2 regions of the Pseudarthrobacter sp. BRE9 genome follow, and region 2 is predicted to be linked to the other one. Evidence: predicted binding sites of a transcription regulator. Region 2 holds the regulator's gene; the other holds the start of a gene.
What was found. Region 2 encodes LexA, which represses DNA repair genes until DNA is damaged. Its sites were predicted from a motif close to TCGAACANNTGTTCGA; they were not measured.
Positions count from the first base shown of each region.

Region 1: a site for LexA is predicted at 922-937, ahead of Q9R31_RS15095 (shikimate dehydrogenase). Genes of this name have one in related genera too.

Region 1 covers NZ_JAUZUY010000008.1:129,597-145,235, forward strand. The annotation lists gene Q9R31_RS15090 (IclR family transcriptional regulator) at 18-875, shown strand; gene Q9R31_RS15095 (shikimate dehydrogenase) at 1,031-1,912, shown strand; gene Q9R31_RS15100 (TIM barrel protein) at 1,912-3,780, shown strand; gene pcaH (protocatechuate 3,4-dioxygenase subunit beta) at 3,830-4,702, shown strand; gene pcaG (protocatechuate 3,4-dioxygenase subunit alpha) at 4,707-5,264, shown strand; gene Q9R31_RS15115 (lyase family protein) at 5,261-6,730, shown strand; gene Q9R31_RS15120 (alpha/beta fold hydrolase) at 6,723-7,541, shown strand; gene pcaC (4-carboxymuconolactone decarboxylase) at 7,538-7,963, shown strand; gene Q9R31_RS15130 (thiolase family protein) at 7,960-9,177, shown strand; gene Q9R31_RS15135 (3-oxoacid CoA-transferase subunit A) at 9,177-9,878, shown strand; gene Q9R31_RS15140 (3-oxoacid CoA-transferase subunit B) at 9,880-10,548, shown strand; gene Q9R31_RS15145 (IclR family transcriptional regulator C-terminal domain-containing protein) at 10,572-11,384, shown strand; gene Q9R31_RS15150 (Re/Si-specific NAD(P)(+) transhydrogenase subunit alpha) at 11,604-12,815, shown strand; gene Q9R31_RS15155 (NAD(P) transhydrogenase subunit alpha) at 12,815-13,168, shown strand; gene Q9R31_RS15160 (NAD(P)(+) transhydrogenase (Re/Si-specific) subunit beta) at 13,165-14,538, shown strand; gene Q9R31_RS15165 (diacylglycerol kinase family protein) at 14,611-15,531, shown strand; gene Q9R31_RS15170 (aspartate/glutamate racemase family protein) at 15,553-15,639, opposite strand, start outside.
Region 2 covers NZ_JAUZUY010000014.1:23,594-39,232, reverse strand. The annotation lists gene Q9R31_RS19605 (ATP-dependent DNA helicase) at 1-1,011, shown strand, start outside; gene lexA (transcriptional repressor LexA) at 1,104-1,838, opposite strand; gene Q9R31_RS19595 (LysM peptidoglycan-binding domain-containing protein) at 2,271-2,630, shown strand; gene Q9R31_RS19590 (histidinol-phosphate transaminase) at 2,740-3,858, shown strand; gene hisB (imidazoleglycerol-phosphate dehydratase HisB) at 3,920-4,546, shown strand; gene hisH (imidazole glycerol phosphate synthase subunit HisH) at 4,543-5,304, shown strand; gene Q9R31_RS19575 (hypothetical protein) at 5,305-5,463, shown strand; gene priA (bifunctional 1-(5-phosphoribosyl)-5-((5-phosphoribosylamino)methylideneamino)imidazole-4-carboxamide isomerase/phosphoribosylanthranilate isomerase PriA) at 5,555-6,301, shown strand; gene Q9R31_RS19565 (SseB family protein) at 6,322-7,206, shown strand; gene Q9R31_RS19560 (MFS transporter) at 7,265-8,572, shown strand; gene Q9R31_RS19555 (DUF1844 domain-containing protein) at 8,649-9,035, opposite strand; gene infC (translation initiation factor IF-3) at 9,438-10,460, shown strand; gene rpmI (50S ribosomal protein L35) at 10,577-10,771, shown strand; gene rplT (50S ribosomal protein L20) at 10,890-11,279, shown strand; gene Q9R31_RS19535 (RNA methyltransferase) at 11,351-12,277, shown strand; gene Q9R31_RS19530 (GlsB/YeaQ/YmgE family stress response membrane protein) at 12,462-12,737, opposite strand; gene Q9R31_RS19525 (MFS transporter) at 12,904-14,112, opposite strand; gene Q9R31_RS19520 ((deoxy)nucleoside triphosphate pyrophosphohydrolase) at 14,288-14,728, shown strand; gene Q9R31_RS19515 (Rv2578c family radical SAM protein) at 14,717-15,639, opposite strand, start outside.

The DNA.
Region 1 (15,639 bases), on a different contig from region 2:
TGTGGCAACATCGAAGCATGAGTGTGAACCAAGCCACAGTGAACGATGACGTTCAGCCCCAGCCTGCGGAATTGCCCGAAGAGGTGGGCATCGGGCCCGGCGCCGGCGGCAGGAAGGGGGCCGACCGGACCGATATGGTGGGCAAGGCGCTGGGCCTCCTGGTACTGCTGGGGGACGAGCCCCGCGGGGCAAGCGCCGCCGAGATATCGCGGCGGGCGGAGCTGCCCTTCAGCACCACCTACCGGCTCCTTGGCTCCTTGGCCCGGGACGGCTTTGTGGACTATGAGCCGGACGGCCGCCGCTACCATCTGGGCCTGCGCATCTTCCAGCTGGGCCAGCGCGTGTCCAACCATCATGGCTTCGCCGGTACGGCCATGCCGGTCCTGCGCCGCGTTACTGCCGAGACCGGTGAGGCGACCATCCTTAGCGTCCGCGACGGCCACCACCACCTGACGGTCAGCAAGGTGGACGGCCCGCAGATCTTCCGGGTAACCAGTGACCCCGGCCATCTGGGCTCCCTGTCCACCACCGCCGTCGGAAAGGCCCTGGTGGCTTTCGCCGAGGACGCGGAGCGGGAAAGGCTCCTGGCGGAGCTGCCGCTTGAGGGGCTCACTGAAAAGTCCATCACCGATCGGGATGCGTTCCGCGCAGAAATTGAGAAGGTGCGGCGGCAGGGCTACGCCGTCATGGACGAGGAAAACGAGGCCGGCATGCGTGCTGTGGCAGTCCCGCTGCTCAACAGCCAGGGGCACGCGTTCGCATCCCTGGCAACTGCCGTGCCGGTGTTCCGGCTGGGCCTTGAGGAGTTGAAGGCCCACGTCCCGCTGCTGCAGGAAGCCGCGGCGGAGCTGGCCGCCAGGCTTCCGCAGCGGTAGCAATCAGGGCAACTTTCTGTCTTTGAACCTCGTCGTTGTTCGTATCTAGAACAAGAGTGCGATAAGTGAACAATTGATGTACCGTAATCCCTGTCACCCTGCAGCGCGGCCCACGTTCCGCGACTGCCCGGTGCCGTACCGAAGGAGCTGCACGCATGAGCAATCGAACTGAGTCCTACCTGGTGGGACTGGTTGGTGACGGCGTCACGCCATCGCTCACGCCGCCCATGCACGAACGGGAAGGTGACGTGCAGGGCCTGCGCTACCTGTACCGCCCCATCGACCTGCTGGAGCTGGGCCTGACCGGAGAGTCGGTCGGCGCCATCCTGCACAGTGCCCGCACGCTGGGCTTCAACGGCCTGAACATCACGCACCCCTGCAAGCAGCTTGTCCTGCAGCACCTGGACGAGGTCAGCCCGGACGCCCGGCGGCTCGGGGCCGTCAACACCGTGGTGATCCGCGACGGCCGATTCATCGGCCACAACACCGACTTCTCCGGCTTTGCCGCCGCACTCGCCTCCGGCCTGCCCGGCGCGAAGCTGGACCGTGTGGTGCAGCTTGGCGCCGGGGGCGCGGGGTCCGCCGTCGCCTACGCCCTGTTGACCGCTGGCGTCCGCATGCTGCACCTGGTGGATATGGACCCCGCGCGGGCCGGGGCCCGGGCTGCCGAGCTGGCCGGCTTCTTCCCGGACAGCACCGTGACGGCAGGCACGACGGCGGAGCTGCCGCAGCTGATGCGCACGGCCGACGGCCTGGTTCACTGCACCCCGGTGGGCATGGCCGCCCATCCCGGCGTCCCGCTGGACCTGGACCTGCTGGAGCCCCGGCACTGGGTGGCGGACATCGTCTACCGCCCCATCGACACCGAGCTGGTCCGCGGGGCCCGGGCCAAGGGCTGCAACGTCCTCGACGGCGGCCGGATGGCCGTGGGCCAGGCCTCGGATGCATTCCGGATCTTCACCGGCCTGGCCGCCGACCCGGACCGCATGCGCAGCCACTTCCTTGAGCTTGTTGCCGCCGAGGAGGTGGCCGCCTGATGCGCACCGGAATCGCCACCGTCTGCCTGTCCGGCACCCTGAAGGAGAAGATGCAAGCCTGCGCCATCGCAGGCTTCGACGGCATCGAAATCTTCGAACAGGACCTGGTCACCTCACCGCTCAGCCCCGAAGACGTGCGGAAGATGGCCGCCGACCTGGGCCTGGGCCTGGACCTTTACCAGCCGTTCCGCGACTTCGACGGCGTCACCCCGGACCTGCTCAAGGCCAACCTCCGGCGCGCCGAGGCCAAGTTCAAGCTCATGTCCCGGCTGGGCATGGACACCATCCTGGTCTGCTCCAACGTTGCCACGGCCACCATCGACGACGACGGCCTCCGCGCCGAACAGCTGGCACAGCTGGCGAACCTCGCCGGCGACCATGGCGTCAAGGTGGCGTATGAAGCGTTGGCCTGGGGCAAGTACGTCAACGACTACGAACACGCCTACCGGCTGGTGGAGATGGTGGACCACCCCAACCTGGGGACCTGCCTGGACTCCTTCCACATCCTGTCCCGGGACTGGGAAACCTCCCACATCGAGGGGTTCAACCCGGAGAAGATCTTCTTCGTCCAGGTGGCGGACGCCCCCAAGCTCTCCATGGACGTACTGTCCTGGAGCCGGCACTACCGGGTCTTCCCGGGTGAAGGCCAGTTCGAGCTGGCCAAGTTCATGGGCCACGTGGTCCGCGCCGGCTACACCGGCCCTGTGTCGCTCGAGGTCTTCAACGACGTCTTCCGCCAGTCGGACGTGGAGCGCACGGCCGTCGACGCCATGCGGTCGCTCATCTGGCTTGAGGAGCAGAGCGCCAAATGGCTCGCGGACGCCGAAGGGGCGCCAAACAACGGCGCCGCGCCCCGCCGTCGTTATCCCATGGAACTTGCCACGCTGCCCAAGGTGAACGAGCCTGCCGGCTTCAACTTCGCCGAAGTCAAGGCCGACGACACCGCACAGCTGGAGAAACTCCTGGGCCAGCTCGGCTTCGCCTTCGAAGGCCGGCACCGCACCAAGGACGTCCAGCTCTGGACCATGGGCCAGGCCCGGGTGATCATCAACGAACAGGCAGCGCAGCATGCCGAGCCCGCCATCGCGGCGCTGGGGTTCGACGTCGATTCGCCGGTGATTGCCTCCGCCCGGGCCCAGCAGCTCAAGGCCCCCGTGGTGGCCCGCAAGGTCCAGGCGGACGAGGAAGTGTTCCAGGGCATCTCCGCGCCGGACTCCACCGAAATCTTCCTCTGCCAGGGCAGCCCCGACGGCACTGCGGCGTGGACGCACGAGTTCGGGGAAGGGCTGGAACACCCCTCCGCGGGGGCCAGCGCGGTCATCGACCACGTCAACCTTGCCCAGCCGTGGCAGCACTTCGACGAAGCAGTCCTCTTCTACACGAGCGCCCTGGCCCTGGAGCCGCAGCCGTTCGCGGAGGTGCCCAGCCCCGGCGGGCTGGTTCGCTCGCAGGTCATGCAGACCTCCGACGGCGCGGTGCGGCTTGTCCTGAACCTCGCCCCCATCCAGCAGGCCAGGAGCGAGGTCCGCAAGACCTACCAGGAACACATCGCCTTCGCGGTGGACGACCTCGTGGCGACGGCCCGCGCAGCACGGGACCGGGGCCTTGAGTTCCTGCAGATCCCGGCCAACTACTACGAGGACCTGGACGCCCGGTTCGACCTTGAACCCGGCTTCCTGGCCACGCTGCAGGAGCTGAACCTTCTGTTTGACCGGGACGCCGACGGCGAATTCCTGCATTTCTACACAGCCACCGTGGGAAGTGTCTTCTTCGAAATGGTGGAACGCCGCGGTGGTTATGACGGCTACGGTGCCCCCAACGCTCCCGTCCGCCACGCAGTCCAATACGACTCGCTCCACCGCAGCTGACCCACCCAGACCCAGACGTAAGTAACAAACAACCAGAAAGGAGCCAGCCGTGCCGGAAGAGATCACCGCGGAGCTGGAGTCGGAGGAACTCGTGCCCCCGGCCGAACCGAAGGCTGCCCACCAGCCCCTGGACAAGGCCATCGAGTCACAGGCGGACCTCAGTGCAGAGATCAACGCCATCGGCGAGGCCTACCAGCGAGCGTTGAAGGACGGCGGCACTGCCGAGACCCAGCCGCGGCTGGACTACCCGCCATACCGCAGCAGCATCCTGCGCCACCCCACCAAGAGCCTGCACCACGCGGATCCGGAAACCATCGAGCTGTACTCGCCGGCGTTCGGGCACCAGGACGTGCACGCCCTCGAATCCGACCTGACCATCCAGCACAACGGCGAACCGCTGGGCGAGCGGATCATCGTCTCCGGCAAGGTCCTGGACGGCGACGGCCGGCCGGTGGCGGGCCAGCTCGTGGAGATCTGGCAGGCCAATGCGTCCGGCCGCTACATCCACAAGCGCGACCAGCATCCTGCACCCATTGACCCCAACTTCACGGGCATCGGCCGCTGCATCACCGGCCCGGATGGCTCCTACCGGTTCACCACCATCAAGCCCGGCGCGTACCCGTGGAAGAACCACCTGAATGCCTGGCGCCCGGCACACATCCACTTCTCGCTGTTCGGCACCGAGTTCACCCAGCGCATCATCACCCAGATGTACTTCCCCGGCGACCAGCTTTTCCCGCTGGACCCGATCTACCAGACCATCGTGGACCAGGACGCCCGCGACCGGCTGGTGGCAACCTACGACCACAGCCTCACAGAGCCCGAATGGGCCCTGGGCTACAACTGGGACATCGTCCTGACGGGGCCCAAGCGGACCTGGACCGAAAACGAGGCGCTCGGCGCAGAAGGTGATGAGGAATAGGAAAATGAGCACCAAACTTGTTCCCACCCCGGGCCAGACCGTTGGCCCCTTTTACGGCTACGCGCTGCCGTTCGAGAAGGACAACGAGCTGCTGGCCCCTGGTTCAGCCGGCTCCATCCGCCTGCAGGGCACCGTGTACGACGGCTCCGGCCAGGCCATTCCGGACGCCATCCTGGAAATCTGGCAGCCGGACGCCGAGGGCAAGGTTGTCCAGCGCACCGGCTCCCTGGTCCGCGACGGCTACACCTTCACCGGGTGGGGCCGCGGCGCCGTGGGCAATTCCGGCGTCTTCACTTTCACCACCGTCAACCCCGGCCCCACCAAGCCCGGGGCAGCGGCGTTCATCTCAGTGGCCATCTTTGCCCGCGGCCTGACCAACCGCCTGTTCACCCGGATCTACCTTCCGGAGGACACCGAAGCGCTGGCCAACGATCCGCTGCTCACCTCGCTGGAACCGGAGCGCCGCCAGACGCTGATCGCCCGCCGCGACCCTGATGGCGGCCTCACCTGGGACATCCGCCTCCAGGGTGAGGGCGAGACGGTCTTCCTGGACTTCCAGTGACCAACACCGCCCCGGGAAACCTGCGAGACTTCGCGGAAGAGGCCGACGCCGGCCTGCTCAGTCCCGTGTCAGCGTCACCCCTGGTGGCAGCACTGACAGGGGACCGGGCAGTGCTGGCGGCGATCCTCGCCGTCGAGTCCGGCTGGGCAGCCGTGCTGCAACGGGCCGGCCTGGCACCTGCCGGTTCCGCCGCCGTCGTGGCTTCCGCTGCCGAGGCGGGGCGCTACGACCTCGCCGGCATTGCGCTGCGAGCCCAGGGCGGCGGCAACCCCGTCATTCCGCTGCTGGCCGACCTCCGGAAGAATGTTGCGGCCCTGGACGCCGCCGGTGTCGGCGCCGGGAAGGCCGTGCACACCTCCCTGACCAGCCAGGACGTGCTGGACACGGCCCTGATGCTGCTGGCCCGCAACACCGTGCACGCCGTGCTGGCAGATGTGAAAGGCACCACGACGGCGCTGGCCGCCCTGGCGGAGCAGCATGCGGAGACGCTGTGCGTGGGCAGGAGCCTGACGCAGCATTCCCTTCCGTACACCTTTGGGCTCCGGGCTGCGCAGTGGTTCCACGGACTTTCCGCCGCGGGCCGGCAGCTGGAACGCCTGGAATTTCCCGTCCAGTTCGGCGGCGCGGCAGGAACGCTGGCCGCCGGAACCGTGCTGACGGATGGCACGCACGCCACACCGTTCACCCTGGCCGACGCCCTGGCAGCACAGCTGGGGCTCGCCCCGGCGGCGGCTCCCTGGCACACCAACCGCCTGGCCATCACCTCCCTTGGGCATGCGCTGGCTTCGGTCCTGGACGCGTTCGGCAAGATCGCCGCGGACGTCCTGTTCCTGAGCCGGCCCGAGGTGGCCGAGCTCGCGGAACCGCGCGCTGCCGGCCGCGGGGTGTCCTCCGCCATGCCGCAGAAGCAGAACCCTGTGCTGTCTGTCCTGGTCCGCAGTGCCGCACTGCAGGGGCCCGGCCTGGCTGCCCAGTTACACATGGCCGCCGCAAACTTTAACGATGAACGCCCAGACGGCGCCTGGCACACCGAATGGCCGGCACTCCGCCAGCTCCTGGCCCTGGCCCTCGGCGCCGCCGGCCACCTCCGCGAGCTCGCGGAGGGACTGCAGGCTTTCCCGGACGCCATGCGCCGCAACCTGGATCTCGCGGGCCCGCTGCTGCTGGCCGAGGGTGTCAGCGCCGCGGTGGCACCGCTGCTGGCGGAGAACAACGGGCGCAACGGCAAGCAGCAGCTGCAGGACGTCGTGGACCAGACCCTGCAGACGCCCCCGGCAGAGCAGGCCGGCACCTACCGCAAGCTGCTCCGCGAAGCTGTCCCCGCCGCCGTCGTCCCCGACCAGCGGCTGGAAGAGCTCCTGGACCCCGGCAGCTACCTGGGTCAGGCCCCGGACATCTCCCGGCGCATCCTGGCATCCTTTCCCGACTATGTTTCCCCCAACGCGAATGGAGCTTCCCGTGGCTAAACCGGCCGTAAAGGCAGCGCTGCTGTCCCCCCAGCGACCCCTCGGCGACCACCCCCTGCTGGTAGTGGGTCCGTCCCTGGGCACCTCATCCGTCCTGTGGAACCGGGTCGCCACCCTGCTCGGCAATCACTACGACGTTGTGGCCTGGGACCTGCCCGGCCACGGTGTCTCACCCGCCGCCACCGAACCGTTCGACGTCGCCGCCCTCGCGGACGCCGTCGTGGACCTGGTCGATTCCATCGCCCCCGGTGAGGCCTTCCACTACGCCGGAGTCTCCCTGGGCGGCGCCGTAGGACTGCAGCTCGGCGTAAAGCACGGCGAACGGCTGAAGAGCCTCTCCGTCCAGAACAGCGGAGCCAAAATCGGAACTCCCGAGGGCTGGCTGGAGCGCGCCGAAACCGTCCGCACCCAGGGCACGCCCGTGATGATCCAAGGGTCCGCCCAGCGGTGGTTCGCGCCCGGCTTCATGGACCGCGAACCCGAGTTCAGCAGCCGCCTCCTGCACTCCCTGCGCGACGCCGACCGCTTCAGCTACGCCTTCTGCTGCGAAGCCCTGGCCGCCTTCGATGTCCGCGCGGAACTGGGCAGCATCCGGGTCCCCACGCAGGTCATTGCCGGTGCGATGGACGGCGTCTCCACACCGGCAATGGCGGACGAAGTCGCGGCCGGAATCACCGCCGGCGGCGGCACCGCCACCGCCGTCACCATCGAGGGTATTTCACACCTGGCTCCCGCAGAGGCGCCCGCCCACGTTGCCGACCTCATGCGCAGCCTGGTCACCTGGGCCGAATCACGGGAGGCAGCCAAATGAGCCGGAATGAGAGGCACGGGGTGGTCCAGCCGGACGCCACCAGCCAGGAGATTTACGACGGCGGCATGGTGGTCCGGCGCGAAGTCCTTGGGGACGCGCACGTGGACCGGGCCAACGCCAACAAGGATGAGTTCACCGAGGACTTCCAGGACATGATCACGCGGATCGCCTGGGGTGGAATCTGGACCCGGCCCGGGCTCCCGCGGCAGATGCGCTCCGCGGTTACCATCACCGCCATGGTGGCGCACGGGCACTGGGAGGAGCTGGCGATGCACATCCGCGCCGCCCTCCGGAACGGGCTGAGCAGGGACGAGATCAAGGAAATCCTGCTGCAGACCGCGATCTACTGCGGAGTCCCCTCCGCCAACACCGCCTTCAAAACTGCCCAGCAGGTCTTTCGAGAAATGGACACAACACCGTGAACCAGGCTTTTGTGTACGACGCCGTGCGCACCCCGTTCGGCAAGTTCGGCTCGGGCCTCGCCGCCGTCCGCCCGGACGACCTTGCAGCGCACGTGATCAAAGAGTCCGTGAAGCGCGCTCCCGGGCTGGATCCGGAGCGGATTGACGAGGTGGTGTTCGGCAACGCCAACGGCGCCGGCGAGGAAAACCGCAACATCGCCCGCATGGGCACCCTGCTCGCGGGCTTGCCGATGTCCATCCCGGGTACCACGGTCAACCGGCTGTGCGGCTCGTCGCTGGATGCTGCGATCATCGCCTCGCGGCAGATCAACGCCGGCGACGCCGATCTGATGCTGGTGGGCGGGGCCGAGTCGATGTCCCGCGCCCCCTGGGTGCTGCCCAAGACCGAGAAACCCTACCCGGCCGGGGACATGACGCTGGCGTCCACCACGCTGGGCTGGCGCCTGGTGAACAAGGCGATGCCGAAGGAATGGACCATCTCGCTCGGTGAGGCCACCGAGCGGCTGCGCGAGAAGTACGGCGTGAGCCGGCAGGCGCAGGACGAATTTGCAGCGAACTCCCACAACCTGTCCGCCGCCGCGTGGGACGAAGGATTCTACGACAACCTCGTGGCCCCGGTCCCGGGCACGGACCTGGTGCGGGACGAGGGCATCCGTCCCGGTTCCACCGCCGAGAAGCTGGCGGCGCTGAAGACCGTGTTCCGCAAGGAACCCGAGGGCGCCGAGGTGGGCGGCACAGTCACCGCCGGGAATGCTTCGCCGCTGTCCGACGGCGCCTCCGCGGCCTGGATCGGTTCCGAGGCGGCCGCCGGCCTGCTGGGGCTGGACCCGCTGGCCCGCATCGCCGGACGCGGGGCGCATGCGAACGATCCGCAGTACTTCGGCTACGCACCCGTCGAAGCGGCGAACAAAGCCCTCGCGAAGGCGGGCATCGGCTGGGACCAGGTGGGCGCCGTCGAACTTAACGAAGCCTTCGCCGCCCAGTCCCTGGCCTGCATCAACGCCTGGGGCATCGACCCCGCCATCGTCAACCGGCACGGCGGCGCCATCGCCATGGGACACCCCCTGGGCGCCTCCGGCACCCGGATCCTGGGCACCCTGGCCCGGTCCCTGCAGGCCTCCGGCGAACGCTGGGGCGTCGCTGCCATCTGCATCGGCGTCGGCCAGGGCCTGGCCGTCGTGCTCGAAAACGTCACCGCCGGAAAGGACCAGTAATGCTGAACTTCGTAGATTCCGTCCAGGAGGCCGTGGCCGGCATCAAGGACGGCTCGACCGTGATGATCGGTGGGTTCGGCAACGCCGGCCAGCCGTTCGAACTCATCGACGCGCTGCTCGAATGCGGCGCCACCGGCCTGACCGTCGTGAACAACAACGCCGGGCAGGGCGACCAGGGCCTGGCGCTGCTCATCAAGGAAGGCCGGGTGAAGAAAATGATCTGCTCCTTCCCGCGGCAGTCAGATTCCTGGCACTTCGACGCCAAGTACAAGGCCGGGGAAATCGAGCTGGAGCTGGTCCCGCAGGGCAACCTGGCCGAACGGATCCGCGCAGCCGGAGCCGGGATCGGCGGGTTCTTCACCCCCACCGGTTACGGCACCATGCTGGCCGAGGGCAAGGAAACCCGGTTCCTGGACGGCCGCGGCCAGGTGTTCGAAACCCCCATCCACGCCGACGTCGCACTGATCAAAGCGCTGAACGCGGACGGGAAGGGCAACCTCGTCTACCGCAAGACCGCCCGGAACTTCGGCCCCATCATGGCAGCGGCCGCCAAGCAGACCATCGTCCAGGTCTCGGAGATCGTCCCCACCGGGGCGCTGGACCCGGAAAACGTGGTCACCCCGGGTATTTACGTCAACACGGTTGTCCGCGTCCCTGTGTCAGAGAGCCGCACCGCCGGCACGAGCGAGAAGGTGGCTTGAGATGACCACTGCAACAACCCTCCAGACCTCCACCGCACCGCTCGGTCGCGACGACCTCGCCCGGCTCGTGGCGAAGGACATCGCGCCCGGATCCTTCGTGAACCTTGGAATCGGGCAGCCCACCCTGGTCTCCAACTACCTCACCGACGAGCAGAACATCACCCTCCACACCGAGAACGGGATGCTCGGCATGGGTCCGGAGGCCGCGGGGGACCAGATCGACGGTGACCTCATCAACGCCGGCAAGATCCCCGTGACCGAGCTCCCCGGTGCGTCCTACTTCCACCACGCGGACTCGTTCGCGATCATGCGCGGCGGGCACCTGGACATCTGCGTCCTGGGCGCTTTCCAGGTTTCCGCCACCGGGGACCTGGCGAACTGGCACACCGGGGCACCCGGGGCGATTCCCGCCGTCGGCGGTGCCATGGACCTGGCTACCGGGGCGAAGGACGTCTTCGTCATGATGACCCTCCTGACCCGCGAAGGCGCCTCCAAGATCGTCGAGTCCTGCACCTACCCGATCACCGGCGTCGGCTGCGTCACCCGCGTCTACACCGACAAGGGCGTCTTCCTCACCGGCCCCGGCGGCGTCACCGTCCGCGAAACCTTCGGCTGCACCCTCGAAGAACTCCAGGAACTTGTACCGGTGCCCCTCAAGGCCGCCGCCTGAGGACAGCCCTAGGATTGGTAACCATGACCGACGCCGCAGGTACAGATATCCAGCCAGCCCCGCAGGCCAGCGACCAGTACGTCCAGTCCCTGGCACGCGGGCTGGCGGTGATTCGTGCCTTCGACGCGGACCGTCCGGTTATGACGCTCACCGAGGTGGCAGGCCGCACCGGCCTGACCCGGGCCACGGCACGCCGGTTCCTGCACACGCTCGTGGAGCTGGGCTACGTGCGCACCGACGGCAAGACGTTCGCGTTGACGGCCAAGGTCCTGCAGTTGGGATACGCGTACCTTTCGGGGCTGTCCCTGCCTCAGCTGGCGCAGCCGCACCTGGAGGAGCTTTCCCTCAAACTCGGCGAATCCACGTCGGCCGCCGTGCTGGACGGCACGGACATCGCGTACATCGCCCGGGTGACCACGCGCCGCATCATGACCATCGGCATCACCGTGGGCACCCGGTTCCCGGCCTACGCCACCTCGATGGGCCGGGTGCTCCTCGCACACGTGCCGCCGGCAGAGCTCAAGGCCTACCTTGCTGCTGCCGACATCAAACCGCTCACGCCGCGTGCCCTGGGATCTGTCGAGGAGCTGCTGGCCGTCCTGGAAACCGTCCGTGCCCAGGGCTGGTGCCTGCTGGACCAGGAACTGGAGCTGGGCCTGATGTCGGTGGCGGCTCCGGTGTTTGACGGGCCCAAGGTGGTGGCTGCGGTCAACGTTTCCCTGCAGGCCCAGTCCGTGGAGGCGACGCCGGACCGGGAAGCCTACCTGGCGGCAGTTGCGCAGGAGATCGTGGCCACCGCGAAGCTCATCTCCGCAGACCTCACCGCCCGCGGCTAGCAGGGCCAGCGCACCGCGCAGCCAAGTCCAATCTTGATGCGCAGAGACTGCCCCTGCGCGTCGAACCAGACCCCCACTGTGCAGATACGCACACGGGGTGAGATAACTGTTTGCCATCCAACCCGGCCGCCCCACTCCCACCGCGGCAGCAGCGGCCCTAGACTCTAGCCAACTGCGTGCAGCAGAGCCGCTGCACCGCTTGTCAGAAGGAGCCACCGGGTGAAACTGGGCATACCGCGGGAACGCCGGGAGGGTGAGCGGCGTGTGGCCGCCACCCCGGACACCGTCAGGCAGCTGGCCGGTTTAGGGCTGGAGGTCCTCGTGGAAACCGGCGCAGGGGACAGCGCAGGTCACGCCGATCCGGACTACCAAAATGCCGGGGCTGCCATCGTCCCGGAGCTGGACACCGCCGCCCTCGACATCCTGGCCCACGTCCGGCCCCTTGACCCGCACACCGCCGCGTCCCTGAAAAGGGGCGCCGTCACCGTGGGTCTTGCATCGCCGTCGTCCGAGCTGCCCGCCGTGCAGGCGCTTGCGGACAGCGGGGTAACCTCCTTCGCCCTGGAGCTGGTGCCGCGCATCTCCCGCGCCCAGTCCATGGACGCCCTGAGTTCCCAGGCGCTGGTGGCCGGCTACCGCTGCGTCCTGGAGGCTGCCATCCGGCTGCCGCGCTTCTTCCCGCTCTACATGACGGCTGCCGGAACCGTCCCGCCCGCCAGGGTCCTGGTGCTCGGCGCCGGGGTGGCGGGGCTCCAGGCCATCGGCACCGCCAAGCGCCTGGGCGCACGGGTTTTCGCCAACGACATACGCCCCGCCTCCGCGGACGAGGTCGCGTCCATGGGCGGCACCTTCATCCGCCTGGATCTTGAGACGGCGGAGGCAGCGGGCGGCTACGCCCGGCAGCTAAGCTCCGACGCCGGCACGCGGCAACGGCAGTTGCTGGCACCCCACGTGGCGCAATCGGATGTGCTGATTACGACGGCGGCAGTCCCCGGGCGGCCGGCGCCCCTTTTGGTGACGCGGGAGATGGTGCAGGGCATGCGGCCGGGGTCGGTGGTCGTCGACCTCGCCGCGGAATCCGGGGGCAACGTGGAGGGATCGGTACCGGGCCAGGACATCCCGATCACCACGGCCGACGGAACCGGGCACATTACCCTGGTCGGCCTGAAGGACCCGGCGTCGGCCATGGCCTCGGACGCCTCCCGGCTCTACGCCAAGAACGTGGCAAACCTGCTGGCCCTGCTGGTCCGTACGGACGATGCGGGGAACGGCGCCCTCAAGCTGGATTTCGACGACGAAGTGGTGGCCGGTGCCTGCCTCACCCACGACGGCGTGGTACGGCACCGGCCCACGGCGGAGCTGCTGGTGGCCCGGGCACGCAGTGCCGCGGAGCCCGCCACGGCTGCGGCCCGGCAGGAAGGAAGGCTCTGATGGACGGAACAGCCCTGCTGACCATCACGGTACTGGCGGTGTTCGTCGGCTTCGAGGTGGTGTCCAAGGTATCCAGCACCCTGCACACGCCCCTGATGTCCGGCGCCAACGCCATCCATGGCATCATCCTGGTCGGTGCCATCATTGTGGCCGGCCAGGCAGCAGACCCGTGGGTCCTGGCGGTGGCGCTGCTCGCCGTCGTCCTTGCCACCGCCAACCTGGTGGGCGGGTTCGTGGTGACGGACCGGATGCTGCACATGTTCCATGCGAAAAGGGACATGGCCAAGCAGGACATCGCCAAGAAGGACGCGGCCACGACGAACGCCGTGGAGCCAAAGGCGGGCAACAGATGAGCCTCCTCGACCCGGTCTGGACCTCCCTGCTCTACCTCGCCGCGGCGGTCTGCTTCATCTTGGCCCTTCGCGGGCTCAGCTCCCCGCGGACGGCCCGCCGCGGAAATCTGGTGGGAGCGCTCGGGGCGCTGATCGCCGTCGTCACGGTGTTCCTGTCCGCCCGGCTGGAGAACATTCCCTTGATCCTTGCCGCCATCGCCGTAGGCAGCGCGGTGGCCGCACCGGTGGCCCGGCGCGTGAAGATGACGCAGATGCCGCAGCTGGTGGCCCTGTTCAACGGGGTAGGCGGCGGCGCCGCTGCCTTGGTGGCCCTCCTGGAACTGGCCCATACGGGCAATCCCTGGATCCGCGTGGCCATCGTGTTCACGCTCCTGGTGGGTGCCGTTTCCTTCGCCGGCTCGGGCATCACGTTCGCCAAGCTGCAGGAACTGATGACCACCCGGCCGGTGGTGTTCCCGGGCCTGCCGGTGGTGATGGCCGCGGTCCTGCTCGCCGCGGTGGCCGCCGGCGTTGCCGTGGTCCTCACCGGTTCGCTGCCCCTTGCGGTCCTGTTGCTGCTCCTGGGCCTTGCCGCCGGTTTCCTGCTGGTGCTGCCCGTGGGCGGCGCCGACGTGCCCATTGTCATATCCCTGCTGAACGCCTTCACCGGCCTGGCCGTCGCGGCGTCCGGGCTGGTGCTGGGCAACGTCCTGCTGGTGGTGGCCGGGACCCTGGTGGGAGCCTCGGGCACCATCCTTACCCGGGCCATGGCGGCCGCCATGGGCCGGAGCGTGGCGGGCATCCTGTTCGGGGCGTTCAGGGGAGGTTCGACGGCGGGGTCCACGGCCATCAGCGAGCGTCCGGTCCGTTCGTCCTCACCGGAGGACGTGGCAGTCCTTTTGGGGTACGCCCAGAGGGTGATTATCGTCCCCGGCTACGGCCTGGCCGTGGCCCAGGGCCAGCACACGGCCGCCGAACTGGCCCTGGCCCTGGAAGCCCGCGGGATCGAGGTGGATTTCGCCATCCATCCTGTTGCCGGCCGCATGCCGGGACACATGAACGTGCTCCTGGCCGAGGCCAACGTCCCGTACGAGTCGCTGAAGGAGATGGGCGAGATCAACCCGGAGTTCAAGACGACCGACGTGGCCCTGGTGGTGGGCGCCAACGATGTGGTGAACCCGGCAGCCAAGACTTCGTCCGGCTCGCCGATTTACGGCATGCCCATCCTGGAGGTGGCGGACGCGCGGCAGGTGGTGTTCCTCAAGCGGTCCATGCGGCCGGGATTCGCCGGCATCGAGAACGACCTGCTGTACCAGCCGCAGACGTCACTGCTGTTCGGCGACGCCAAGGACTCCCTGGCCCAGGTGCTGGGTGCGGTCAAGGCGCTGTAGGCGCGGAACACCGGCCGCCGCGGGTTACCCTTCTTTCAGAAGCTTGCTTTCCATCCGCCATCAGAGGACGCCATGACTGACCACCATTCCCCTTCACCCAAGCGCGCCGCCGTCGTCATCAATCCCGCAAAGACGGTGGACATCGACGTGCGGGAGCTCATGGCCAAGCACTGCGAGGAGAACGGCTGGGGCGAAACCCTCTGGTTCGAGACCACGGAGGAGGACCCCGGCGTCGGGCAGGCCAAGGAAGCCCTGGCCCAGGGCGCGGACCTGGTGATCGCGGCCGGCGGCGACGGGACAGTCCGGTGTGTGGCAGAGGTCCTGGCCGGCGGCGATATTCCCATGGGACTGCTGCCGCTGGGAACGGGCAACCTGCTGGCGCGCAACCTGGGCATTGACGTCACCGATTATGACGGCGCCCTGTCCGGAGCCCTGGTGGGCACGGAGAGGAAGATCGACGTGGTGCGCGCCCGCCGGAACGACCCGGACAAGGACCAGCTGTTCCTGGTCATGGCGGGCATGGGCTACGACGCCACCATCATGGCGGACACCAACCAGGAACTGAAGCACAAGGTGGGCTGGCTGGCCTACGTGGATGCCGGCATTCGCAACCTACCGGGCAAGCCCGTCAAGGCCACCGTGGTGATTGACGGCAAGAGGGCTGTTCACCGTGGCGTCCGCAGCGTGATGGTGGGCAATTGCGGCAAGGTCCAGGGCGGACTGGAGATTTTCCCCGAGGCCAAGATTGACGACGGCCTGCTGGACATCGCCGTCCTGGCGCCGCACCACGGAAAACTGGGCTGGCTGTCCGTGCTGGCCGGCATCATCGGCAAAGGCAAAAACAAGGACACTTCCGTAGAGTACTTCCAGGGCAAGACCGTTGAGATCACGCTGGAACACAAGGACGACTACCAGTTGGACGGGGACCACGAGGGCCAGGGCAAGCACGTGCTCATGACCATGGAGCCCGGTGCCCTGACTTTGAGGATGTAACCGGCCCTGCGGATGTAGGACTTACCCCAGCAGCCGCCCCCACCGGGGCTCGAGCAGCGGCGCGCCTGCCAGTTTCAGGGCGTGCCAGAGCGTGACGGCCACGGAGTC
Region 2 (15,639 bases):
AAGGGGGACAGCAACACCACGGCCGACGGCGGCCGGCAGCTGGCGCGGTCCCGCCTCATGCTCATCCTGGAACTGTGTGAGCGGCTGATCGCTGCCCGTGAAAACCGGGAAGTCGTGTGGTTTTCCCGGGCGGGAACGTTCGACCCGGGCCAGGGATACTCGCAGCCCGATGACAACGCGCCGGTGCTGATCAACATTGCACCGCTGTCGGTGGCCGGCAGGCTGCGGGAAGGGCTCTTCGCCGGGCACACCGTCGTGCTTACGTCCGCGACCCTGGCCATAGGCTCGGCGTTTGAACCCGCGGCCGGCGGACTTGGCCTTATCGGCGATGGCGCGCCCAGCTGGACGGGCGTGGATGTCGGCTCGCCCTTTGACTACCCGAAGCAGGGCATCCTGTACGTGGCCGGCCACCTGCCAAAGCCCGGCCGCGGCGTTTCCCCGGAGGCGCTGGAGGAACTGGAGGCCCTCATCAAAGCCTCGGGCGGCGGAGCCCTGTGCCTGTTTTCATCGCGCCGGGCTGCCGAGGAAGCTGCTGACGCCCTCCGGCCCAAGCTCGATGTAACCGTCCTCTGCCAGGGCGAGTCAACCATGACAGCCCTGGTCAAGCAGTTCGCCGATGAACCGGACACCTGCCTCTTCGGGACGATGTCACTGTGGCAGGGGGTTGACGTACCGGGAGGCTCCTGCCGCCTGGTCGTCATCGACCGCATCCCGTTCCCCAGGCCGGATGACCCGCTGATGACGGCGCGTTCGCGTGCCGTGGCGCAGGCCGGTGGGAACGGCTTCATGTCTGTTTCGGCCACGCACGCCGCCATCCGGCTGGCCCAGGGTGCGGGCCGGCTGATCCGGTCCACCGGTGACAAGGGCGTGGTGGCCGTTCTGGACTCGCGGCTGGCAACAGAGCGCTACGCCGGATTCCTGCGGGGAGCGCTGCCCCCGTTCTGGGCCACGACGGACCGCAGCAAGGCGCTGGCCGCATTGACCAGGCTCGGCGCGGACGCGACCAGATAGAGTCCGGCAGGCGCAGGACAACTGAGGCGTGGGCCGCGGGACTGGCTCAGGAGGGAACCCGCAGGCTCAAGGGTCCGGGCTGGGGGACCCGCCTAAAGGGAACGCAGGACCGAGACGACTTTGCCCATAATGGTGGCGTGGTCTCCCAAGATGGGTTCGTACTGCGTGTTTTGGGGGAGCAGCCAGGTGTGGCCGTCGCGCTGGCGGAAAGTCTTGACGGTCGCTTCGTCGTCGAGAAGGGCGGCAACGATGTCCCCGTTGGCCGCGTCCGCCTGACGGCGCACCACCACCCAGTCACCGTCGCAGATTGCCGCGTCCACCATCGAATCGCCTGCCACCCTGAGCATGAAAAGTTCGCCCTGGCCAACGAGCTGGCGGGGGAGCGGCATGACGTCTTCGACGAGTTGCTCAGCGAGGATGGGACCGCCGGCGGCAATCCGGCCAACCAGCGGAACCATGGCCGTATCAAGTGCGGTGGGAAGTTCCGTGACGGTGGCACCGCTGCCCGGGGCCTGCGGCGCAGGAGACGTGCCTGCTGCTTTGCCGCCGCCATCCAGGGTGAGGGGCATCAGGACTTCCATGGCGCGGGGCCGCTTGGGATCACGCCGGAGGTAACCCAGTTTTTCCAGTTGGGAGAGCTGGTGGGTCACGCTGGACAGACTCGCCAGGCCAACGGTGTCGCCGATCTCGCGCATGGACGGCGGGTACCCATTTTCATTGACTGAGCGCTGGATGGTTTCCAGGATCTTCTTCTGCCGCGGCGTCAAACCCTTGGCGGTCCTCTTCGATTGCGGGGCGGTCCTGCCCCCGGCGGCTGCTGCTGCCATATTCGCCAATGCCTTTCGCTTGCCGCCGGATGGTCCTCCGGGCACTGTTCCGCAGCGCCACCGGAAGGACTGCCACTGTCATTGTCAGACCCTGCTGTTCAACTTCAGTGGTGGTTGTTCTTTGGTTTCCAAGCTAGGCCAGCCACATTGCTTTTTCAAACATTTGTTCTAGCGAGTCTCGACATTATTCGTTGATAGGTGCTAAAACTTAACAAGCAAAGTTCGAACATGTGTTCTAACCAGCGCGTGCCTTATTCGAAAACGTGGCCGGAAGCCCGGCGGCGAAGTGAGTGGATGCGGCCGTTGCCTGGATGGACACCCGGGCAGCACGGCAGGTCCAGGAGGGCTCAGTTCATGTCAGCTATATCGCTTCACAATTTTTCACTCCCGCAACCCGTTTCCCTGCAGGGACGGAATTCTTCAAAGCGCCGGATGTCTTCATCGCACCAAATCTGTTCAGCGCAGCCGGAGCCAGCAACTGCGCCCCTGCGGCTGACCCGCCGTGGGCGGATCGTCCTCATCGGAGTGCCGTTTGTACTCCTCGCCGTCCTTCTGATGTTGCTGTCCGGACTCTTCAACTCGCCGGCCAAGGCCTCCGACTCCGCTGCCGAATTGGCCGTGACCCCTACGGTCATGGTGACGGTGCAGGCGGGGCAGTCGCTGTGGTCGATCGCAGGGGCGGTCGCTCCGGACCGCGATGCCCGGGACGTGGTGGCGGATATCGTCCAGCTCAACAACCTTTCCGCCGGCGCCGTCCTGCCTGGCCAGCAACTGTTCGTCCCCACGCGCTAGGCGGCTGCCGGCGTTGGGTTTGGATGAACCCTGGTCACGGCAACAACGCCCTGGGCGAACAGCACCCGTCACATTTTCCGGTAGTTGCTGCGGCAACTAAACTGTTCAGGTGAACGACCAGCTAGAACGTCTGAACCGGCTTCCCCTCCGCAGTAATCTTCGTGGGCTGACCCCTTACGGGGCACCACAACTGGACGTCCCCATCCTGCTGAACGTCAATGAGAACACGCATGGTGTTCCCGCCGACGTGCGTGCCGCCATCAGCGCCGCCGTCACAGAGGCTGCCGCAGGACTCAACCGTTATCCGGACCGGGAGTTCACCGAGCTGCGGAAAGCGTTGGCGGAATACCTCGGGCACGGGCTCGACGAAACCAACCTCTGGGCAGCCAACGGCTCCAATGAAGTCCTGCAGCAGATCCTCCAGGCCTTCGGCGGTCCCGGACGGACCGCCCTCGGCTTTCCGCCCACGTACTCCATGTACCCCCTGCTCGCCAGCGGAACCGACACCGGGTACATCAAGGGCCAACGCTCGGAAGGCTACGATCTGAGCGCAGAGTCCGCCGCCCGCCAGGTCAAGGAACTGCAGCCGAACATCGTGTTCCTCTGTTCGCCCAACAATCCCACCGGGACTGGCCTGGGACTGGACGTGGTGGAAGCTGTCTACGAGGCCGGCGAGGCAAGCCAGGCCATCGTGATCGTCGACGAGGCCTACCACGAGTTCGCGCATGACGGGACTCCCAGCGCACTGACCCTGCTGCCCGGGCGGGAGCGGCTGATCGTTTCCCGGACCATGAGCAAGGCCTTCGCCCTGGCCGGCGCCCGGCTTGGCTATATGGCGGCCGCCCCGGAGGTCACCGATGCGCTGCGGCTGGTACGCCTGCCGTACCACCTGTCCGCGATCACCCAGGCAACCGCCCTGGCCGCCCTCGAACACCGCGAAGCGCTGATGGCTGATGTCCAGGACATCAAGAAGCAGCGCGACCGGATCGTGGTGGAACTGACCCGGATGGGCCTCACTCCGGCGGCGTCCGACTCCAACTACGTATTCTTCGGGGGCCTGGAGAATCCGCATCAGGTGTGGCAGGAGCTGCTGGACGCCGGGGTACTCATCCGCGACGTGGGGATCCCCGGCCACCTGAGGGTCACGGCAGGCACTGAGGCGGAAACCACAGCCTTCCTTACCGCCCTGGAGCGCATCCTTGCGGGCCAGGCCGCGCTTCCCGCCTAGACTTGATACAGCGGCGCTGGACGCCTTGAACCACATCTTCTCCCACAAAGGATCCTTCACCATGAGTCCCACCGGATCGAATACGGCCGCCGCCCGGACCGCCCGCATGGAGCGAGCCACCAGCGAGTCCTCCGTACTCGTGGAGATCAACCTCGATGGAACCGGCGTATCGGACATCGATACCTCTGTACCGTTCTACGACCACATGCTCACGGCCCTGTGCAAGCACTCCCTGATCGACATGACGGTCAAGGCCACCGGCGACACCCACATCGACGTCCACCACACGGTGGAGGACGTCGCCATCACGTTCGGGGAGGTCCTCCGGACCGCCCTGGGCAACAAGGCGGGGATCCGCCGGTTCGGCGAAGCCACCGTGCCGCTGGACGAAGCACTTGCCAACGCTGTGGTGGACGTGTCCGGGCGCCCCTACCTGGTGCACGGCGGCGAGCCGGCCGGCCAGGAGTACCACCTGATCGGCGGCCACTTCACCGGTTCCCTGACGCGCCACGTCTTCGAGGCCATCACGCTGCACGCCGGCATCTGCCTGCACATGAACGTGCTCGCGGGCCGGGATCCGCACCACATCGTCGAGGCACAGTTCAAGGCCTTCGCACGCGCCCTTCGCGCCGCGGTCGAACCCGATCCCCGGGTCGAAGGCATCCCATCCACCAAGGGGGCATTGTGAGCGGCCAGGTCCTGAAAGACGGCGCCATCATCGATCCGTCAGCATCCCGCAAGCTGCCTTCGCCGGAGGGCAAGCCCACGGTCACGGTGCTCGACTACGGCTCCGGGAACGTCCGGTCCGCCGTGCGCGCTCTGGAACGTGCCGGAGCGGAAGTAATCCTCAGCGCCAAACCCGAGGATGTACTGAACGCAGACGGCCTGGTCGTGCCCGGCGTGGGCGCGTTCGAGACCGTCATGCGCGAACTCAAGGCCGTGGACGGTATCCGGCTCATCGGCAGGCGTGTGGCAGGCGGACGTCCGGTGCTTGGCATCTGCGTGGGCCTCCAAGTCCTCTTCGAAGCCGGAGTGGAACACGGCACCGAAGCCGAAGGCATCGGCGAGTGGCCCGGCAAGGTCGAGGCCCTCCCCGCCGAGGTGGTTCCGCACATGGGCTGGAACACCGTCAAGGTGCCGGAAGGCTCAAAACTCTTCGCCGGCGTCGAAAACGAACGCTTCTACTTTGTGCACTCGTATGGCGTGCAGGAATGGAACTTCGACGTCATCCAGCCCCGGATGGCGCCGCCCCTGGTGACCTGGTCCGAGCACGGCGGCCCGTTCATCGCCGCCGTCGAGAACGGCCCCCTCTGCGCCACCCAGTTCCACCCCGAGAAGTCCGGGGACGCCGGGGCGCGGCTCCTGCGCAACTGGGTGGAAGGCCTGCGCAAGCCGGCCGGCGGGCAACCCGCTGCAGCACCGGCGGACGCCGGCAGTGACGCCTAGATGTGGTCTGTACTCCTGATGGGCCTCGCCGGAATCCTCATCGGCGGCGGGATCTCATTCCGTCAGCAGCGCAAACCCCTCTGGACACAGGTGGCGTTCTACGTGCTGGCCGCCATGTCCCTGCTGGCCGCCTACCTGCTGACCCTGCCGGCCGGCTGACCACCAAGCGCGGCATCGGCGCAAAGGCGACCTGCACGCCCTGCGCCTACAAGCCTTTGCCCTAACCGAAGAATCAACACCGAGGATGAGTATGACCACCGCACATGACCTGCCGGTACTAGAACTGCTGCCAGCCGTCGACGTCGTCAACGGCCAGGCCGTCCGGCTGGTCCAGGGTGAGGCGGGCAGTGAAACCAGTTACGGCACCCCCCTTGAAGCTGCGCTGAACTGGCAGCAGCAGGGCGCCGAGTGGGTGCACCTGGTGGACCTGGACGCCGCTTTCGGCCGCGGCTCCAACGCTGACCTGCTCCGTGAGGTCGTGGGCCGGCTGGACATCAAGGTGGAGCTCTCCGGCGGCCTTCGCGACGACGAGACCCTGGAAGCCGCCCTTGACCTGGGCGTGGCCCGGGTCAACCTGGGGACGGCTGCCCTGGAGAACCCGGAGTGGACCCGCCGGGCCATCGAGCGCTTTGGCGACAAAATCGCCGTCGGCCTTGACGTCCGCGGAACAACCCTGGCCGGCCGGGGCTGGACCAAGGAAGGCGGGGACCTCTGGGACGTGCTGGGCCGCCTCGAGGAGGCCGGCTGCTCCCGCTACGTCGTGACCGACGTGACCAAGGACGGCACCTTGCAGGGACCCAACGTCGAACTCCTGCGCCAGATGGTGGAAAAAACCGGAAAGCCCGTGGTTGCTTCCGGCGGCATCTCCAGCCTGGATGACCTGAAGGTCCTCCGGTCCCTGGTCCCCCTGGGCGTGGAAGGCGCCATTGTGGGCAAGGCCCTGTATGCCGGAGCCTTCACACTGCCCGAAGCCCTCGACGTCGCCGGCCGGCGCTGAGCCCGGCCGCATCTCCACCCATGCCTCACGTTGAAGAGCCGGGGCGACCGGCAGCCCGCGCACTGCCCGGCCATATCGCGGCAGCGTTGGCCGGCGCCGGCGGCGCCACCGATTCCGCCGGCCAGCCGTGGTCGGGACGCAGCCTTGCCGGTGACGACGGGAAGATCCACAACTTCGAGGACGACGACGGCATTGCGGACGCCGGTTACATCGCCGCGGTGGCCGCGCTCCGGCAGGGGACAGGCGATGAAGCGGACGTCGTCGCCGCCCTGGCAACGGCCCGGGTCTTCATTCCGATTGTGGCGCAGCTGGCTGAAGAGGCCGAAACAGGCCACGGGCTGCACGCCGACAAGCAGGCAGACATGGCGCTGGTGACGCTGAAAGCGGTCGACGGCAGGATTGCGCTCCCGGCATTCACCTCGGCCGCCGCGCTGGCCGCCTGGCATCCCGAGGCCCGGCCGGTCGCGGTGTACGCGGCGCGGGCGGCCCTCTCGGCAGTCGCGGAAGGTGCCGAGCTCCTTGTCCTGGACCCGGGAGCAGACGTGACGTTCGTGGTGCGGCGCCCCGGCGTCTGGGCACTGGCCAAACAGCACGCCTGGATCCCTTCCTACAACGACCCCGAACTGGCCGATGAAATGGCCCGCGCCGCTTCCGGTTTCGCAGCCATCCGCAGCATCGGGCTTTTGCCGGGCAGGGGAGTAGCTTCCAGTGCAGCCGATGGCGCCGTGGTCCCGGGCGGAGGTACGGGGCCGGAGCTTCAGGTGGTGCTGTACCTGGAGGACGGCCTGGACGCCGCCGGTGTCCAGGAACTGGTGGCCGGGCTGCAGAGCGAGTGGTCGCGGAATGTATTGTTTGGGGAGCGCGTCGACTCCCTTGAAATCAAACTGAGGCGCGCACCCGACTAGCCGGCTGCCGGATGGGTGATCCCCGCCAGTGCTGCGGCATACCCTGAAGGACCGCTTCGTGAATTTCGCTCTCTACCGGGAGTTGCTCGCCGTCCGGCCGATCCGCCGGCTGCTGCTGGTGGGCACGATTGCCCGCATCCCGCACTCCGCCGCCGGGGTGCTCCTGACCCTGCATATCGTCCTCACCCTCGGCCAGGGCTATGCCGCGGCCGGTGCCGCCGCAGCCGTCATGACCATCGGCATTGCCTTGGGCGCTCCATGGCGGGGCCGGCGCGTTGACACGGTGGGGCTGCGGACCGCACTCATCCCGTCCGTGATCTCGGAGACCGTCATCTGGGCTGTCGTGCCGCACGTGTCCTACCAGTGGCTCCTCCCGCTGGTCTTCGTGGGCGGCCTGCTCACGCTGCCCATCTTCAGCGTGGTCCGGCAGTCCCTGGGCGTCCTGGCGGAGGGGGACCAGCGGCGCACCGCCTTCGCCCTGGACGCCATCACCACGGAAATGGTGTTCATGATCGGGCCTGCGGCCGGCGCCGTGGTGGCCACGAGCGGTTACACGATTGCGGGCCTGACTGTGGTGGGCGTGGCCACGTCCCTCGCCGGGCTGTTCCTCATGTGGTTCAACCCGCCCACCCGCAGTCCGGGACAAACCCTTGAATGCGCCGAAGATGAGCAGCGTGCCGCGGAAGCCGCCGTCGTCTCCACCGCACCGGCCCACGTCCAGGAAGCGGCCGCGGAACTGGTTCCTTCCGGTGCGGCCGCCAGCGCGGCCATCGGTCCCGGGCAGGGATTGCGGGGCAGGCTGGCAGGTGGGTTTGCCTGGTTCACCGCGACGGTTGCGGCGCTCTTTGCCGTTGCCGCCGGCGCCGGAATGGTCCTCAGCGGCACCGACGTCGGCATCGTTGCGGCCCTGCAAACCGGCGGACGGCAGAGCGAAATCGGCGTCGTGTTCGTCTTCTGGTGCGCCGCGTCCGTGGTCGGCGGCCTCATCTATGGCGCCATGCACCGGCCCATCCCGCCTGTCATCCTGTTGCTTGGCATGGCGGCGCTGACCTTGCCCATGGCATTTGCCCACGACACCTGGACCCTGGCGTTCGTCTCCGTCCTGCCGGGCCTGCTCTGCGCTCCCGTGCTCTCGGCGGCCTCCGAAAAAGTCGCGGACCTGGTGTCCGAGGAGCGGCGGGGGGAGGCCATGGGCTGGTACGGCTCGGCCCTCACTGCCGGTGTTGCCCTCGGATCGCCGCTGGCCGGCATTTTCATCGACGTCATGGGACCGTCCGGGGGCTTCGTATCCGTCGGCACCGCCGGCGTCGCGCTGTGCCTGGTGGGCCTGGCCCTCCAGCGGCGCCGCCGAAAGGCCGCCGCCTGATACCTGGGAAACGACGACGGCGGGACGACCTGCAAAGGCCGTCCCGCCGTCGGACGCTGCTTGGGTGGGTTTTTCCTTAGTTCACTGCCCCGGTGTACTTTTCCCCCGGGCCTTTGCCCGGGGCGTCCGGAATCAGGGACTCTTCACGGAAGGCCAGCTGGAGGGACCGCAGTCCGTCACGCAAGGGTCCGGCGTGCTGCGAGCCGATTTCGGGGGCAGCCGCGGTCACCAGGCCGGCAAGCGCGGTGATCAGTTTCCGGGCCTCGTCCAGGTCCTTCAGCTCGGCCGCGTTGTCCTCTGCGGCCAGGCCAAGCTTTACCGCGGCCGCGCTCATCAGGTGCACGGCGGCCGTGGTGATGACCTCGATGGCGGGGACTTCCGAGATGTCCCGGATCTGTTGTGAAACGTCTGCGCCTGCGTCACCGGGCTCGAAGACGTACGAATTACTGTCTGAGGTGCTCATACTGGTAAGCTTGACACAGACCGACTGGATGTCGTTATTTCAGAGATTGTCCCAAAACGATCAGGTTCCCAACAGCGCTTTCCGGCGTTGACGGGAATTTTTTCTGTAGAATGGCTTCCAGTTTGCAAGCGGAGTTCTCTCCCACCCGCGTCAGCCGCTGTCCCAGGCGTTCCCACCGGAACCTGCAGGGGACGCAAGGTTGCCGGGTACCTGGTTGGGCACGAACCGGCACTCGCCGGGACTGTGCACGTGCAGCCCTTATGGGTTGCTGAGCCAACCTATCTGAGGCCTTCGATTGCTCCGGCAATTGGGGGCCTTCTCTATTTGCCGGGACTCAACAACAAACACAGGAGCTTTAACATTAGCGAGCCAAGAATCAATGAGCGTATCCGCGTCCCCGAGGTGCGGCTGGTCGGCCCTGCAGGTGAACAGGTAGGAATCGTCCGTATTGAGGATGCCCTGCGACTGGCTGCCGAGTCCGACCTTGATCTCGTTGAAGTTGCACCTCAGGCGAAGCCTCCGGTGTGCAAGCTGATGGACTTCGGCAAGTACAAGTACGAGGCCGCGGTCAAGGCACGTGAGGCCCGGAAGAACCAGACGAACACCGTTCTGAAGGAAATCCGCTTCCGCTTGAAGATCGACACCCACGACTACGAGACCAAGCGCGGCCATGCCCTGCGCTTCCTCGGCGCCGGGGACAAGGTCAAGGCCATGATCCAGTTCCGCGGCCGTGAGCAGCAGCGTCCGGAGATGGGCATCCGCCTGCTCCAGCGCTTCGCGGACGACGTCGCCGAAGTTGGCGTGGTGGAGTCCAGCCCCCGCATTGATGGCCGCAACATGGTCATGGTGGTGGGCCCGCTGAAGAACAAGGCTGAGGCCAAGGCCGAAGCGCGGCGCGCCACCCAGCGTGCCGAAGCCAAGGCGCAGAACGAAGCCAAGGCTTCCGGCCGCGTTGACACGTCCGGCCAGGACCAGGCCCCCATGACGCAGTCACTGGCGGACCTCCTGCCGGAAGGTTTCACCGTCTCCACCGAGCCGGATGCTGTTGCTGAAGACAATGCCCCCGCCGAGGCGCCCGCTGCTGCGGCTCCGGAGCAGGAAGCCCCGAAGCGGGAAGCCCCGAAGCAGGAAGCCCCCAAGGCTGCCGAGCCGAAGCAGGAAGCTCCGAAGCAGGAAGCCCCCAAGGCTGCTGCACCCAAGCAGGAAGCTCCGAAGCGGGAAGCCCCCAAGGCTGCTGCACCGAAGGCCGCTCCGGCGCCCAGGCCTGCAGCTGCCGCCAAGCCGGAAGCCGCCGCCCCGGTGGCGCCCAAGCCGGCAGCTGTGCCTGCACCGCCCAAGCCGGTGGCCAGGCCTGCTGCGCCGAAGCCTGCTGCACGCCCTGCCCCCAAGGCAGCGCCGAAGCCGGCCGGTAAGAAGACCAACTAGTTCACAGCTGCCGGGGTACGCCCCGGGAGTCAGCAACCAGCATGCTGCCCGCAGGGGCGGCTGCGCGATAGAACTGCGGCCCCCGGGGCCGCAGAAACGTAAGGAGATCGGTTCCCATGCCGAAGATGAAGACCCACAGTGGTGCTAAGAAGCGCTTCAAGCTGACCGGCAGCGGCAAGCTGCGCCGCCAGCAGGCCAACCGCCGCCACTACCTGGAGCACAAGTCCTCCCGCCTGACCCGCCGCCTTGCGGGCGACCGGATCGTCTTCAAGGGCGATGCCAAGGTCATCCGGAAGATGCTCGGCATCTAATTTCCAAGTTCTATGAGGGGCCGCCACCTGGTGGCCCGTCACCTGCCAAACAGCATTCTCAGGCCGCCGGGACACCGGCAGTAGATGCTTGGGATCAGATTTTCGAAGGAGTACGCACGTGGCACGTGTGAAGAGGGCGGTCAACGCCCACAAGAAGCGCCGGGTTGTTCTTGAACGCGCAAAGGGTTACCGCGGACAGCGTTCGCGCCTGTACCGCAAGGCCAAAGAGCAGCTGCTGCACTCGTTTGTGTACAGCTACGGTGACCGCAAGAAGAAGAAGGGTGACTTCCGCCGCCTGTGGATCCAGCGCATCAACGCTGCTTCCCGCGCCAACGGCCTCACCTACAACCGCCTCATCCAGGGCCTGAAGGCCGCCGAGGTCGAGGTTGACCGCCGTATGCTGGCCGAGCTTGCCGTCTCTGACGCCAACGCCTTCGCCGCGCTGGTCCAGGTGGCCAAGGACTCCCTGCCGGCAGACACCTCCGCCAAGAAGGCAGCCGCAGCCTAGGCAAGCCGCTTCCGCCCCTCGCCTGAGGGGCCCGTTCAGGAACAGGTGGCAGCAGCTACTACAGTTCTTGTATGAACGAAACCGGGCGCCCGCAAGATCTTCCACTGTCCAACCCCCGAGCTGATCGGGTCAGGGACGTGGCAAAGCTTGCAGGGCGCCCGGCGCGTTTAAAGCGCGGCCAGTTCCTGGCTGAGGGGCCGCAGGCGGTCCGCGAAGCGCTTAAACTCCACCAGCAGCGCCTTGCTGCGGGAGCTCCCGGCATAGTTACCGAGGTCTTTGCCAGCGAAAGCTGCCTTGACCGTTTTCCGGAATTCGAGGAGCTCGCCGGGGGCACCAATGCGCGGCTTGCCACGGACGAAGTCCTGGCGGCCATGGCGGACACCGTCAACCCGCAGGGGATAGTCGCCGTCTGCAGGTTTGTGGACGTGGCCCTGGAGGATGTGCTCGACGCCGGGCCCCGCCTGATTGCCGTGCTGTGCCAGGTGCGGGACCCGGGGAACGCGGGAACTGTCCTGCGCGCGGCCGACTCCGCCGGTGCCGATGCCGTGGTTTTCACCACCTCCAGCGTGGATATCTACAACCCCAAGGCTGTCCGCTCCACCGCAGGTTCACTCTTTCACCTTCCCGTCGTGCTTGCCGCGGATCCCGCGGAATTGGCTGCGGCCTGCAAGGCCCGCGGTATCGGCGTCCTCGCCGCTGACGGCTATGGGCAACTGGACCTTGATGTCCTGCAGGACGAGAATGCCCGGCGCAGGCTGACCGGTACCGGGCCGGACTCCGTGTACGACCTCGCTGGGCCTACCGCCTGGTTTTTCGGGAACGAGGCGCAGGGACTCTCCGCGGAAGAGTTGGAACTGGCGGACCACCGGGTTGCTGTTCCCGTCTACGGTGCCGCGGAAAGCCTGAACCTTGGAACGGCGGCCACGGTGTGCCTCTACGCCAGCGCCCGCTCCCAGCGCCGGGCCCAGGCTGGAGTGGAACCGGAACCGGCCACCTAAGGATGCACGCCACCCAGGGAGGCACGACGGCGGCCTGGCGCTGGGAGCGGGCGCAGCCCTTTACGCTCTCTTCTACGTTCTCTTCCGGACAGGGAACGTCGTTGCCGGCACAAAGACAGGTTGTCCGGGCAGAAAGAAAGGCCCCGGAAGTCCGGGGCCCATCTGGTAGTGGTAGGCAGAGCGGTTATGGTGCGCGGCTTGTCCGTCCGCGTCCGGTGACTGCTCCGTAGATGCCGGCGACAACCAGGCCGCCGACGATAGCGAGAATCCACGTGCCGAGGTCGAAGAAAGCAAGATCGCCCTTGTTGAACAGCAGGCTGCCAATCCAGCCGCCAACAATGGCGCCAACCACACCGAGGATGAGGCTGGTGACCCAGCCGCCGCCAACCCGTCCGGGCATAACGGCCTTAACGATGGCCCCGACTATGAGGCCCAAAATAATCCAAGCAAGAAAACCCATGTCTCCTCCTTATTGTGACCGGGATTAATAGTCCCGATGAGGCTCAAGCTAACATACGCCCCCCACAAAGTCAGTAGCTCCAGGGGCGGCGTTGCCGCATCGTTAAAACCCCGCGGGCCGGAAGTTTACAGTCTCCTGGCCTGCACACTGCGGGCGCACGGGGGGTTCAGGCGGCCAGCGGCCTCGTGCGCTCGAGCAGGCCGCTGAGGAGGGCGACGCCGAAACCCAGGACGGCGAGGACGGCGCCGACCAGGGCCGGGGCAACAAAGCCCCAGCCGAGGGCGATGACAAGGCCGCCGAGGAAGGCGCCCAGGGCGTTGGCGACGTTCAGTGCGGCGTGGTTGAGGGAGGACGCCAGCGACGGGGCGTCCGGCGAGGCGTCCAGCAGCCGGGTCTGCAGGGCCGGGATGAGCATGGACCCGCAAGCTCCCACCACGAACACCATGACCATGGCGCTCCATTGCCAGTGTGCTGCCACGGCATAGACCACCAGGGCCACGGCGATGGCCGGGAGGACCCGGTACAGGGTGCCCATGACGGATTTGTCCGCCAGCCTGCCGCCGACGATGTTCCCGGCCACCATGCCAAGCCCGTAGAGCGCCACCACCAGCGGGATGAGGGCGGACGGGATGCCGGCTACTGCGGTCATGGTGTGGGCAATGTAGGTGTAGGTGGCGAAAAAGCCGCCGAAACCCACGATGCCCACCAGGAGGGCCAGCCACACCTGGAGCCGTTTGAGGGCGCCGAGTTCGCGCCGGATGCTTGCGTCCGGGTGGGCATGCTGGAAGGGGACGAATTTCCACACCATGGCCAGTGCCAGCAGGCCGATGCCACCGACCAGGACAAACAGCAGGCGCCAGCCGTAGGCTTGGCCCAGCCAGGTGGCGAACGGTACTCCCACGACGTTGGAGACGCTGAGTCCGGCCATGACCATCGAGATGGCCCATCCCCTTTTTGTCGGCGGAACAAGGGAAGCGGCGATGACGGCTGCCACCCCGAAAAACGCGCCGTGGGGCAGACCGGCGGCAAAGCGGGACACGAGCATCGATCCGTAGTCGGGAGCAATGAACGACGTCAGGTTGGCGACGGTGAAGAACAGCAGCAGTCCCAGCGCGAGTTTCTTGCGGGGAAGTTTGGCGCCGACGGCGGCCAGGAGGGGAGCGCCTACCACGACTCCCAGCGCATAGGCCGAGATCAGGTGCCCGGCTTCAGGGGTGCTGATCCCCAAGCCCTGTTCCACTTCCTTCAAAAGGCCCATCATGGTGAACTCGGTGACGCCGATGCCCACCCCGCCCATAGCCAGGGCAAAGATGGCCATGCCGATGTTGGGGGTCCTGGTGCGGGTAGCCGTGGACGGGGAAAGAACGCTGCTCATATGCCTGCTTCTCGAAACGTGGATCTGATAAAGGGGTCGGATGCCACGGCAGTGGGGCAGGACGGTCCGGACAGTGTGGCAACCCTGGCTGTGCAGGACCTATTCCCGCAGGAGGTGGTTCCCCGGGCGGGAATGCTGTTCCCGGACACTCCATTGTGGCCCATAGAATGAGCCGGTGACTGGACTGATTCAGGTTGTGGGCGGAGCTGTGGTGGACCGGCTGGCGAATCCGGGGGCGCTGCTGGTGGCACGGCGCAGCGCGCCGGAGCACCTGGCGGGGCTATGGGAGTTCCCGGGCGGCAAGGTGGAACCCGGTGAGGAACCCGAGACGGCGCTGGTACGGGAACTGAATGAGGAACTCGGGATCGGCGTGCACCTGGGGTCAGAGCTCCCCGCGAACACCCTTAATGGCTGGCCCCTTAATGAACGGGCCAGCATGAGGGTCTGGTTCGCGGAAGTGACCCGCGGCGAGCCACTGCCCCTGGAAGACCATGATGAACTGCGCTGGGTTGATCTGGGGGACCCGGAAGCCGTCCTCGCCCTCCCATGGATTCCGGCCGACTATCCGATTGTCCATGCTCTGCTGAACGCTGTTGCCTGCCAGTTAGAACAGTGAGTCCTGCACGGCTGTCCGGGATGGCCCCGAAACGGGCCCTGACGGAAGACCAACGGAGCCACCATGGACCGCTGTGGGAATGATCCCGGCAGGATATTGCGCCTCCTCCACCCTGGGGTCCTCCAGATCCGGGTTGTTGAGGTCGCGGTGGCTGAAGCCCGCCGAATGTGAAAAGCCATGCCGTGCTTTGAAGTAGCTGACCTTGCCGGCCAGCCAGGTGCGGTACTCCTTGGAGGCGTAGGAACCTGTCCCGTACAGGCGCCGGTAACGGCCGGCGAGTTCGGGGTGGTGGGCGGCGATCCATTTCATGAACCATTCCCGGGTACCCGGCTTCAGGTACAGCGCTCCCGCAGTGACTCCGGTTGCCCCGGCTGCCGCCAGTGAACCGAACAGCGCATCCAGGGCTTCATCGCTGTCGGAAAGCCACGGCAGGATGGGCATCGCCATGACGCCGCAGGGCAGGCCGGCCTCACGCAGCCGGGCGACGAGTTTGAGCCGGGCCCTGGGTCCGGGAGTGCCGGGTTCGATGGCTTCCGAGAGGGCTTCGTCCGTCATGGCCAGGGAGATGCCCAGCCCCACAGGCACCTGGGTGGCAGCCCTTTTGAGCAGCGGAATGTCCCGCGCCAGCAGCGTCCCCTTGGTAAGGATGGACAGGGGAGTGCCGGAGTCCGCCAGCGCGGCAATAATGCCGGGCATCAGCCGGTACCGGCCCTCGGCCCGCTGGTAGGGGTCGGTATTCGTGCCCAGCGCCACTTGCTGGCGGGTCCACGATGCCTTGTTCAGCTCCTTGCGGAGGACTTCTGCGGCATTCACCTTCACCACCACCTGGCTGTCAAAGTCCATGCCGGCGTCGAAGTCAAGGTAGGTGTGCGTCTTGCGGGCAAAACAGTAGACACAGGCGTGGCTGCAGC